One region of the Blautia sp. TF10-30 genome, then DNA from elsewhere that is predicted to be linked to it. Evidence: predicted binding sites of a transcription regulator. Region 1 holds the regulator's gene; the other holds the start of a gene.
The links. The regulator Rex, encoded in region 1, represses fermentation and respiration genes when NADH is low (regulators of the CRP and FNR family bind a similar motif). The targets are predictions, from matches to a motif close to ATTGTTAANTANTTAACAAT.
Positions count from the first base shown of each region.

Region 1 (5,980 bases):
ATTTCATCCGGCGCTTCAAAAAAGTCCGCCCGGAGTCCTTTTGGGAACCCGTGATTCTGATCTGCTTTGCTCAGATTGACTGCAATCCTCTGATAATCTCGGATGCTGTTACATAGGAAGCACTGCTTTTTTCTTCCGCAGCCTCTCCCGCCTTTCCATGCGCATATGCCGCCAGTGCCGCTGTTTTGGCAAGGCTGATTTTTTTCTCGTTTTTTTCACACTGACGTTTTGCTGCAAAGGCGCCTGTGATTCCCGCGAGCACATCGCCGCTTCCCGCCGTCGCAAGCGCACTGCTTCCGCTTGTGTTTATGTAATACTGCTCACGCCCTTCCTCTGCTGTCACGGTTACGGAATCCTTTCGTACACAGCAGGCCTGGTATTTTTCGGCTGCCCTTCCGGCGCTTCCTGCCGGGTCACGCTGGCATTCTGCAATGGTCATGTGCAGCAGCCGTGCAAGCTCTCCTACATGAGGCGTTAAAATTTTTTCTGCCCGGCAGCCCGAAAGAATCTCTGCATCTTCTGCAATCAGGTTCAGCGCATCTGCATCCAGAACAAGAGGAACTTCTGTGTGCTGCACCGTAAAAACGAGCAGTTCTTTTGCCGTCCGGCTTTTGGAAAGTCCCGGTCCCGCAACAACAGCGTCCGCCCAGGCGAGATCCTGCAGCAGGGCTTCTTCCGGAAGCGGCTCATCCTCCTTCCAGAAATCCGCCATTGCTTCCGGCAGGGCACAGAAAAGCGGCGTACGGTTTCTTTCCTCTGTCACAACCTTTACCATGCCGGCACCGGATGCAAGGACTGCCCTGGCACACAAAACAGCGGCTCCGCACATGGCACCGGAACCGGCAAGTACCAGCACCTTTCCGAAGGTTCCCTTATTTCCCATCGGCGTGCGGGTAAGAAACCGGTCCAGATCTTCTTTTTCCACTGAACCGTACCAGGGCGTCTCCTCTTCTCCTGCATCAAAGCCGATTCCGATATCACGGACCAGGACCTCTCCGGCATATCGTTTTCCGGGATCAAAGAGAAGCCCTGGCTTTGCACAGGCAAATGTCACCGTGGCTCTGGCTTTCACCGCCGCATCAAGGACCTCTCCGGTATCCGTGTGGATCCCCGAAGGGATGTCCACGGCAAGAACAGGAACACCGCTTGCGCAGATTGCTTCCACTGCCCTCCGGTACTCCCCTGCCAGCGGACGGGATACGCCAATTCCAAAGATGGCATCTATGATAACAGTATATTCCCGGAAATCCGGATTCTTAACCTCACGGACCCCATAATTTTCCGCAATTTTCTTCTGTGCTCTCATGCCTTCACTGTATTTTTCCGGATTTCCAAGACAGAACAGTTCCGCATCCACCCCTTTCGTCTTTAAAATCCGTGCAATTGCCGCACCGTCCCCTCCATTATTTCCGGGACCGCACACAGCAAGGACTTTTCCTGTATCCCATGTTCCATTTTGAAGCTCCTCCACGCAGGACAGCGCTGCGCGCTCCATCAGTACCAGGGACGGTACCCCCATGGTTTCGATCGTATTGCGGTCTGCCTGCTTCATCTGTGCTGCTGTAAGAATCCGTTTCATCGCTTTTCCTCCTTTTCCTGCCTTATCCGGAAAGTGAACAGAAAAAGTCTCCGGTTTCCCGAAGACTCTCCTGCTTTTGTTTTGGTTTCTTAATTGTTCTTTGGATGCTCCGCCTCATATCTGGTCAGATTGTAGGAGAGACGCATCAGACTTTCGGAAAGATGGACGTTCTCGACGATCACATCTTTCGGAAGTTTTAAGTTTAGATCGGTATGTGCAAAATTCCAGATTGCTTTTACACCGTTGTCCACGAGAATCTCTGCCATCTCTACCGCTTTTGCTTTTGGCAGTGTCAAAGCCGCAATCTCTACATGGTGTTCCTTGATAAATTCCGGAAGCTCGTCCGCCATGCGGATTTCAATTCCGCGCACGGAGATTCCTTTTAATACCGGGTTGACGTCAAAAATACCGACCGTTTTGAATCCGCTTCTTTCAAAGGCCGCATAATTAGCAAGCGCCTGTCCCAGATTTCCGGCTCCGACAAAAATCATATTGTGGACTCTGTCCAGACCTAAAATTTTTCCAATCTCGCTGTACAGATACCGCACGTTATAACCATACCCCTGCTGGCCGAAGCCGCCGAAATTATTTAAATCCTGGCGAATCTGGGAAGCTGTCACTTTCATCCGCTCGCTCAGCTCACCGGAAGAGATCCGTTCTACTCCGTCCTCCAGCAATTCGCCCAGGTAACGATAATATCTAGGAAGTCTTTTGATAACTGCCCGCGAAATTCCTTTTTCTTCCAAGATAAATTCCTCCTTATTTACACCTGCATATATTCATATTATATATGGTTGATAGAAAATTGTCAAAGATTTCTTGAAATTTTGTGTATTACTCTCTATAATAAGGATGGTGTATTATGTCAAAATACAGAAATATGTTATCTGGAGGAACCACATGATTCTTGCATGTCAGAATATCTCGAAAGCATTCGGGACAACGGAAATTATCAAAAATGCATCTTTTCATATAGAAGAACGCGAAAAAACCGCACTGGTCGGCATCAACGGTGCCGGAAAATCGACGCTGTTAAAAATCATCATCGGCGAAATGAGGGCCGATGAGGGAGAGGTCATCCTCTCCAAAGGAAAGACGATGGGCTATCTCGCCCAGCATCAGGATCTGACCGGACACCTTTCCATTTACCAGGAAGTGCTGACCGCGAAACAGAATCTGATCGATATGGAGGAACGCCTCCGTCAGATGGAAAGTGATATGAATACAAAATCCGGTGCAGAGCTGGATGAACTTCTTTCCACCTACACCCGCCTCTCCCATACCTTTGAACTGGAAAACGGATACGCGTACCGCAGTGAAGTCGTCGGTGTTTTAAAAGGTCTTGGCTTTTCCGAGAGCGATTTTGAAAAACAGGTGGACTCCCTCTCCGGCGGTCAGAAGACCCGCGTGGCACTTGGTAAACTGCTGCTCACCAAACCGGACATCATTCTGCTCGACGAGCCGACCAACCACCTCGATATGGACTCGATCTCCTGGCTCGAAACGTATCTTTTAAATTACAGCGGAGCCGTCCTGATCGTCTCCCATGACCGTTACTTTCTCGACCGCGTTGTCACAAAAGTCGTTGAAGTGGACAATAAAAAAGTAACAACTTTTGAGGGAAACTATACCGCCTACAGTCAAAAAAAAGCAATGCTCCGTGAAGCCGCTTACCATGCCTGGGTCAACCAGCAGCAGGAAATCCACCATCAGGAAGAAGTCATTGCAAAGCTGAAATCTTTCAACCGCGAGAAATCCATCAAACGCGCCGAGAGCCGTGAAAAAATGCTGGACAAAATGGATGTGCTGGAAAAGCCGACCGAAGTACGCTCCGATATGCGGATCCGTCTGGAACCGCGCATCACAAGCGGAAACGATGTGCTGACCGTCGAGCACCTCTCCAAAGCCTTCCCGGGACAGACGCTTTTCCAGGATCTGAATTTCGAAATCAAGCGCGGGGAGCGCGTCGCAATCATCGGAAACAACGGAACGGGAAAAACGACGATCTTAAAGATCTTAAACGAAGTCATCCGCCCGGATGCCGGCTCTTTTACACTTGGAAGCCGTGTACAGATCGGTTACTACGATCAGGAGCATCAGGTGCTCCACATGGAAAAGACCATTTTCCAGGAGATTTCCGACGCGTATCCGTATCTGACAAACACCGAAATCCGAAATGTGCTGGCCGCCTTCCTGTTTACAAACGACGATGTCTTCCAACCGATTCATACCTTGAGCGGCGGTGAGCGCGGACGAATTTCTCTTGCCAAGCTGATGCTCTCGAACGCCAACTTCCTGATCCTCGACGAGCCGACCAACCACCTCGATATCGTATCAAAGGAGATTCTGGAAAACGCGCTGAAGGATTACACTGGAACGGTACTGTACGTTTCCCACGACCGTTACTTTATCAATCAGACTGCAACCCGGATTCTGGAGCTGACGGGACAAACACTCGTCAACTATATCGGAAATTACGATTACTATCTGGAGAAAAAAGAAGAGCTGACCCGCATCTATGCTCCTGCTGCCGATGCCGCCGCTCCGGAAGAAACAGCGGCTCCTTCCGAAGCCTCCTCCACAAAGCTGGACTGGAAAGCGCAGAAAGAAGAACAGGCACGTCTCCGCAAGAAAGAAAACGAGCTGAAAAAGACGGAGAAACGAATTGAAGAGCTTGAGACACGCGATTCGGAAATTGATGAGGAAATGTCGAAACCGGAAGTCGCAACGAATGTGGCAGAGTGTGTGAAATTAAGCAAAGAGAAAGCAGAGATTGCCGCGGAACTCGAAGAGCTGTATGAAAAATGGGAAGAGCTTGCCGAATAGGCCTGGTTTTCCCCGGAAAATTCAAAACAGAAAAAGCCGGTCCGGCGCATCCCTTTTTGCGGGAATGCCGGATCGGCTTTCTTTTTTGCTTCGTTTAATTATTTCTCCAGCTCCTCGCGGATGGCCAGGATGAAATCACGGCTGTTTAATACGGTCGGATTTTCCATGGTGGTGATCAGCGCAAGGTCTTTTGTCATTTTTCCGCTCTCGATCGTTGCGATCGTTGCTTTTTCCAGACGGTCTGCAAATGCGGAAAGTTCTGCGTTTCCATCCATTTCCCCGCGTTTTCTGAGTGCGCCGGTCCATGCAAAAATGGTGGCCACGGAGTTGGTGGATGTCTCCTCACCTTTTAAGTGACGGTAATAGTGGCGCTGTACGGTTCCGTGCGCAGCCTCGTACTCGTAATATCCGTGCGGGGATACGAGAACAGAAGTCATCATCGCAAGGGAACCGAAGGCGGAGGATACCATGTCGCTCATGACATCGCCGTCGTAGTTCTTGCAGGCCCAGATAAAGCCGCCCTCTGCTTTCATGATGCGGGCAACGGCGTCGTCGATCAGAGTGTAGAAGTAGGTAATGCCTGCTTCTGCAAATTTCTCTTTGTACTCTGCATCGAAGATCTCCTGGAAGATATCCTTGAAGCGGTGATCATACTTCTTGGAAATCGTATCCTTGCTTGCAAACCACAGATCCTGTTTCGTGGACAGTGCGTACTCGAAACAGCTTCTCGCAAAGCTTTCTATGGAGTTATCCAGATTGTGCATGCCCTGAATGACACCGGCGCCGGTGAAGTTGTGGATCAGCTCTCTTGTCTCGGTGCCGTCCTCAGCCGTATAAACCAGCTCTGCTTTTCCCGGTCCCGGAATGCGCATTTCTGCATTTTTATAGACATCTCCGTATGCATGACGGGCAATCGTGATCGGTTTTTTCCAGTTGCGCACGCACGGCTCGATGCCTTTTACGACAATCGGGGTACGGAAAACGGTTCCGTCGAGCATGGCACGGATCGTTCCGTTCGGGCTCTTCCACATTTCTTTCAGATTGTACTCGGTCATACGCGCTGCATTCGGCGTAATGGTGGCACATTTGACTGCTACACCGTATTTCTTGGTAGCGTTTGCGGAATCTACGGTTACCTGATCGTTCGTCTCGTTTCTGTGTTCCAGTCCCAGATCGTAATATTCCGTTTTCAGGTCAATAAACGGGAGAAGCAGCTCATCTTTGATCATTTTCCAGAGAATTCTGGTCATCTCATCTCCATCCATCTCTACCAGAGGAGTGGTCATCTGAATTTTTTCCATAGTAGGCCTCCTTTTTCTATTCCCGTTTATTGTATAAAGTATCCTATAGCTTGTCAAGTCAAAATTCGCCTGATTTTTTGGCATTTTCCCATAAATTCACACAATTTTTGCAGGATGAGAGGTGTTTTCCTTCATTTTTCTTTTTTTATGCTGCCGCACAGTGTCTCACAGAAGAGACAGAAAACGGTCTGTTTGAAGCATCCCATGCCCCTGACGGTTGCGCGGAAGGCCAAGGTCTCTCGCCGATTCGCAAAGCAGCATTTTCGCCTGGACA
Region 1 is NZ_QUKM01000001.1:135,998-141,977, forward strand. It holds gene DXD02_RS00640 (bifunctional ADP-dependent NAD(P)H-hydrate dehydratase/NAD(P)H-hydrate epimerase) at 71-1,579, opposite strand; gene DXD02_RS00645 (redox-sensing transcriptional repressor Rex) at 1,669-2,325, opposite strand; gene DXD02_RS00650 (ABC-F family ATP-binding cassette domain-containing protein) at 2,480-4,405, shown strand; gene DXD02_RS00655 (NADP-dependent isocitrate dehydrogenase) at 4,504-5,706, opposite strand; gene DXD02_RS00660 (S8 family peptidase) at 5,872-5,980, opposite strand, start outside.

Region 2 (5,980 bases), on a different contig from region 1:
AGTGACGCAACAATTCACGCTCTGTGGTGCTGAAATTTTTTGCATTATTTTGGAGTGTGCTGTAAAATAGTTTCCTGTCCCCTCAGTCTGTACTTTCGGGCAGGGAACTATTTTATTTCTCCAGATATTTTCATAAAAGGAAGCCCCTGACACTTTCATGTCAGGGGCTTCCTTTCGGTCAATTCAGAAAATTTATTTCTGCGGACCAGCGGAAACAAGTGCTTTACCAGCAGCGTTTCCTTCGTATTTTGCAAAGTTCTTGATGAATCTTTCAGCCAGATCCAGTGCTTTGGTCTCCCACTCGGAAGCATCAGCATAGGTATCGCGAGGATCCAGGATAGCCGGATCAACGCCCGGAAGTTCAGTCGGAACTTCGAAGTTGAAGTACGGAATAGTCTTCGTCGGAGCTTCGTTGATAGCACCGCTTAAGATTGCATCGATGATTCCACGGGTATCACGGATGGAGATACGTTTTCCGGTTCCGTTCCAGCCTGTGTTAACCAGGTATGCTTTTGCTCCGCTCTTCTCCATTTTCTTAACAAGCTCTTCTGCATATTTGGTTGGGTGCAGCTCCAGGAATGCCTGGCCGAAGCATGCAGAGAAGGTAGGAGTCGGCTCGGTAATTCCGCGCTCGGTTCCTGCAAGTTTTGCAGTAAATCCGGACAGGAAGTAGTACTGAGTCTGCTCTGGTGTCAGAATAGATACTGGCGGAAGTACGCCGAATGCATCTGCGGACAGGAAGATAACATTCTTAGCTGCCGGTGCAGAAGAAATCGGGCGAACGATGTTCTCAATGTGGTTGATCGGATAAGATACACGAGTATTCTCGGTTACGCTCTTATCATTGAAGTCGATCTTGCCTGCTGCATCAACGGTAACGTTCTCAAGCAGAGCGTCACGTCTGATTGCATTGTAGATGTCCGGCTCAGACTCTTTGTCCAGGTTGATGACTTTTGCATAGCAGCCGCCCTCGAAGTTGAATACTCCGTTGTCGTCCCAGCCGTGCTCATCATCACCGATCAGAAGACGTTTCGGGTCTGTGGAAAGAGTTGTTTTTCCTGTTCCGGAAAGTCCGAAGAAGATTGCGGTGTTCTCACCGTTCAGGTCTGTGTTTGCAGAGCAGTGCATGGAAGCGATGCCCTTCAGCGGCAGATAGTAGTTCATCATGGAGAACATACCTTTCTTCATCTCTCCGCCGTACCATGTGTTGACGATAACCTGCTCACGGCTTGTGATGTTGAATACTACTGCTGTCTCAGAGTTCAGACCCAGCTCTTTGTAGTTCTCAACTTTTGCTTTGGATGCGTTGTAAACAACGAAATCCGGCTCGAAGTTCTCAAGCTCTTCTGCTGTAGGTTTGATGAACATGTTAGTTACGAAATGTGCCTGCCAAGCTACCTCAACGATGAAGCGGATAGCCATACGGGTATCTTTATTTGCGCCGCAGAATGCATCTACAACGAACAGTCTTTTGTTGGAGAGCTCTTTTTTGGCGATCTCTTTTACTGCTGCCCATGCTTCCTGGGTTGCCGGATGGTTATCGTTTTTGTACTCATCAGAAGTCCACCATACAGTATCTTTCGAGTTCTCGTCCACAACGATGTATTTGTCTTTCGGTGAACGGCCTGTATAGATACCGGTCATAACGTTAACTGCACCAAGCTCTGTCTCCCGGCCTTTTTCATAGCCTTCCAGCTCTGGTTTTGTCTCTTCCTCAAATAACTGCTCATAAGAAGGGTTGTACACAATTTCTGTGGTACCGGTGATGCCATACTTTGTTAAATCGATCTGTGCCATCTTGTAATTAACCTCTTTCCTTTGATAGTAATACTGCTTCATTCTGCAAAATGCAGAAATTTGAAGGTATCCTTTAGAAGAAACCGGACCAGCCGGCCTCTTCTACTCTAATTATACATAAAAGGCCAAAAAAATCAACTGAAAATCTTCCGTTTTTTTACAGAACGTGTCCCAAAATCTGTAAAAATTTTATAAACTTCGATTTTTCGAAGTTTTCTGACAATTGCATTTTTGTACACTTCATCCTGCAAATTGACATTTTTTGATTTTTTATGTTATAATATTAATAATTATGTTCGGAAAGAAGTTTCTTTATGTATTACGATCTGACCCGCGGGAAAATCTCCCGCTCTCTTATCCTGTTTGCCCTGCCGATGATCGCAGGAAATCTGTTGCAGCAGTTTTACAACATTGCCGACACCCTGATCGTCGGACGCGTTCTCGGAAGCAATGCGCTCGCCGCCGTCGGCTCCTCCTATACGCTGATGACGTTTCTGACTTCCATTTTTCTCGGCCTGTCGATGGGCGCCGGTGCGCTCTTTTCGATTTATCAGGGACGAAAAGATCTTTCTTCTTTAAAACTTTCGATTCTCCACGCGTTTCTGCTGATCCTTGCCGTTACGCTCGTGCTGAATCTCGCTGTTTATGCAGGCATCGAGCCGATCCTTACGTTTCTTCGCGTCCCGGATGAAGTCCGTCCCGGCATGCGGACGTATCTTCTGATTATCTTTGCCGGCCTTATTGCAACATCCGTATACAATTTCTTTTCCTGTATGCTGCGCGCGCTCGGAAACTCTTCTGTGCCGCTGATTTTTCTCGCTGTCTCTGCTGTGCTGAACATTGCACTGGATCTGCTCTTTGTCGCTGTACTGCCGTTCGGCATCGCAGGCGCGGCGCTCGCTACGGTTCTTGCGCAGTATGTGTCCGCCGTCGGTATTCTGCTCTATGTGCTGCTCCGCTGCCGCATGTGGCTGCCGTCAAAAAAAGAATGGCGTTTCAGCCATTCCATTTTAAAAGAGATTCTGAATCTTTCTTCGATGACCTGCATTCAGCAGTCGGTCATGAATTTCGGCATTCTGATGGTACAGGGGCTCGTCAACAGCTTCGGTCCGGCGGTCATGGCGGCATTTGCGGCCGCGGTGAAAATTGATACCTTTGCCTATCTGCCGGTGCAGGATTTCGGAAATGCCTACTCCACTTTCACCGCACAGAATTACGGAGCCGGAAATCACGAGCGGATCCGGCGCGGCACGAAAGATGCTTTTGCACTGAGCGCTGCTTTTTCCATCGTCATTTCTCTGCTTGTCAATCTGTTCGCGCATCCGCTGATGCAGATTTTCGTGAAAGCATCAGAAATGGAGGTCATCGCGATCGGCGTACAGTACCTGCGGCTGGAAGGCTCGTTCTATCTCGGCATCGGATGGCTGTTTCTGCTGTACGGGTATTACCGCGCTGTCAAACGCGCCGAGATGTCGGTTGTTCTGACCGTCATTTCGCTTGGCATGCGTGTGGCGCTGGCATACCTTTTCTCCGCCACGGCGCTTGGCGTTGCCGGAATCTGGATCGCTATTCCGATCGGCTGGGCACTGGCTGATATGACCGGACTTTTCTTCCTGCGGCGTGCATTCCGATCGCAGAAGCCTGCATAAGTTCCGAATCTTATATCGCAGTACGGTTTTCTGCGGATAAACTGCGGAACTGCCCCGGCGTCTGGTGCATGCGTTCCTGGAAGACGCGGTTAAAATAGCTGATATTTCGGAATCCGCAGTCGCTCGCAATCTTGCTGATCGCCTCCTCGGTGGAAAGCAGCAGCCGGCAGCTCTCGGCAATCCGCAGGTTATTGACATACGTCACGGCGGAAATATGCATAATCGACTTAAAGAAGCGGCAGAAAGCGCTCTCACTCATATGAAACTGGCTCGCCAGTTCCGCGATTTCGAGATCCTCACAGAAATGAGCATTCATGTATGTGAGGATCTCTTTCATTCTGCTGACACGGTAATTCGTCGAGGCATCCGTTTTTCCGCCGTTCTTTTCTGCCGCACTGTAATATCCCTGCCAGATTTTCAGAAGTTCCGCTTTTAACAGCAGCTCCCAGCCCGGTTCTTTTCTTTCCTGCAGATTTCGGATCTCCTGCATGGCCTGTGCCGTTTTTTCTGCAAGGCGTGTCCCCCGCTCTGTCTTGGATGGAAAACGGATCTCGGAGGACAGCACTGGTTCGATATACTGCTGCTGGATCCGGTCAAGCGATGTGCCGGACAGAAAACGCGGCTGGAATACAACGGCAAGAAACGTAAATTCCTGTCCGTCGATTCCCTCTACCTCATGCAGACGGTTTGCATTGACAAAGGCGGTCTCCCCTTCCCGCAGGAGAAAGGTCTCGGTATCCATATGAAAAACAGCTTCGCCCTTTACTGCATAAAAGAGCTCCACTTCCTCATGCCAGTGGCAGTACACCCGCACGGTACTCTGCAGGTCTGTCTCGAAAACGTGAATGCTCAGCGGAAAAAGCTCATCACCGTGGGGCTGTGTTTCTTTTCGGTAATTCATCTGTGAGAGCATATTTTTGTCTCCTCTCTTGTTTTGCTCTGCTGTCCCGATTGTAACACGAACTTTGCGATTCCGGCAAGTTTCCATGTTCTGCCGGCGAATCGCCCTTCCATGACCGTATTTTTCCTTCTTAAATGATAATAATTATCATATTTTATCAGCTTATTGACATTTCTTTTCATCCGCGCTATATTTTAGATACCCCGATAGGGTATGCGATTTCAAATTTTTCATCAAACTCCAGGAATACAGTCCGGCACGCTTTCGTTTCGCTGTATTCCCGGAAGAAAGCAGGTATTGTATGATTAAAACAGTCTTAAAAATTGATGGTATGATGTGCGGCATGTGCGAATCCCATATGAATGATGTAGTCCGCAAGAGCTGCTCTCCAAAGAAAGTAAACTCTTCTGCAAAAAACGGCGAGACCGTTGTCATCAGCGAAGCACCGCTCGATATTCCGTATCTGAAACAGCAGATCAAGGACATCGGATATGAGCTGGTTTCGTATACGAGTGAGCCGTATGAGAAAAAGGGATTTTTCCATTTCGGACGGTAAGCGGATTTCATGCCCTTCCTTTTGCAGTTTGTGCGTCGAAAAAAAGCACCGTTTCAGAAGTTTATTTCCTTTTGGAAATCTGCCTCTGAAACGGTGTTTTCTATTTTTTATCTATGATTTGATCAGCCGCAGCAGCATCCGCAGGACGGCGGCGTTTCTTTCTCCTCTTTTTTCGGAGATTCTGCGCCCAGATCGTACCAGGTCGGGTCGATGTCGAATCTGCGGTTGTTTCCAAGATAGATCGGATGGGTCGGGTCTGAGGACAGGTAGGCGCGCTCGGTCGAAACCTTCCACTGTGCATCCCAGTCAATCTTCGGAAGTGCCAGATCGTAGTGTGTGCTGGCGCGGAAGCCGTCTTCCTCTCCCTCAATTCTTCCCTTGGCGTCTGCCGGCGGCACGGCAAAATCTGCAAAGAAGGTGTTCACACCGTCGAAATGGCCTTCGTTGCTTCTGGAGAAGGAACTGCGGTATACCGCGTTGTTGATATTATCGAAGAGCCAGAGATTCATCTTGTCAATCTCTTCCCGCAGCTCCACCGGATACAGCTCCGGCGCACCTTTTTTGTGCCATGGGCGGAAGTTGACCTCGAAATAAGTGGTCAGCCAGTTGTAATCGTTGTTGACTACCTTTCCCGTCGTTGTGTCGATCAGCGCCGGAACGGTCGTTCTTCCCTGGTAATCATCATCAGCACGGTAATACGCCTCAGAGAGGAACTGATCGCCGAGCACCGGGTCGATGTTGTTTTCATTGTAAACGTATTCCCAGCCAAGGTTTTTCTCATGCGGGGCATGTTCTACCATATTGACGGAAATCTGATCTTCCAGGCCCTCCAGCTCTCTTACGATCGCCGCGCGGTTGGACCAGTGGCACAGCTTTGCCCAGACGAGACGGTATCTCTTATTACCTTCTGCCTTCAGATCATTTTCACCGTCGCCGAACGGAGTCGTGAAGTGATTCGGCTGTCTGCGGAAATAGCCGTTTTTGTCGATCTCCGATACGGTTTCTTTTGGTCTTACGCGGATTTTTCTTCCATTTACAATCTCATAATCATAATTCGCCATTGATTTTCTGCCTCTC
Region 2 is NZ_QUKM01000011.1:15,019-20,998, reverse strand. It holds gene pckA (phosphoenolpyruvate carboxykinase (ATP)) at 193-1,797, opposite strand; gene DXD02_RS10765 (MATE family efflux transporter) at 2,112-3,446, shown strand; gene DXD02_RS10760 (AraC family transcriptional regulator) at 3,457-4,359, opposite strand; gene DXD02_RS10755 (heavy-metal-associated domain-containing protein) at 4,649-4,903, shown strand; gene DXD02_RS10750 (hypothetical protein) at 5,026-5,964, opposite strand.
Region 2: pckA (phosphoenolpyruvate carboxykinase (ATP)) is a predicted target of Rex. The motif match lies at 2,069-2,088, and genes of this name have one in related genera.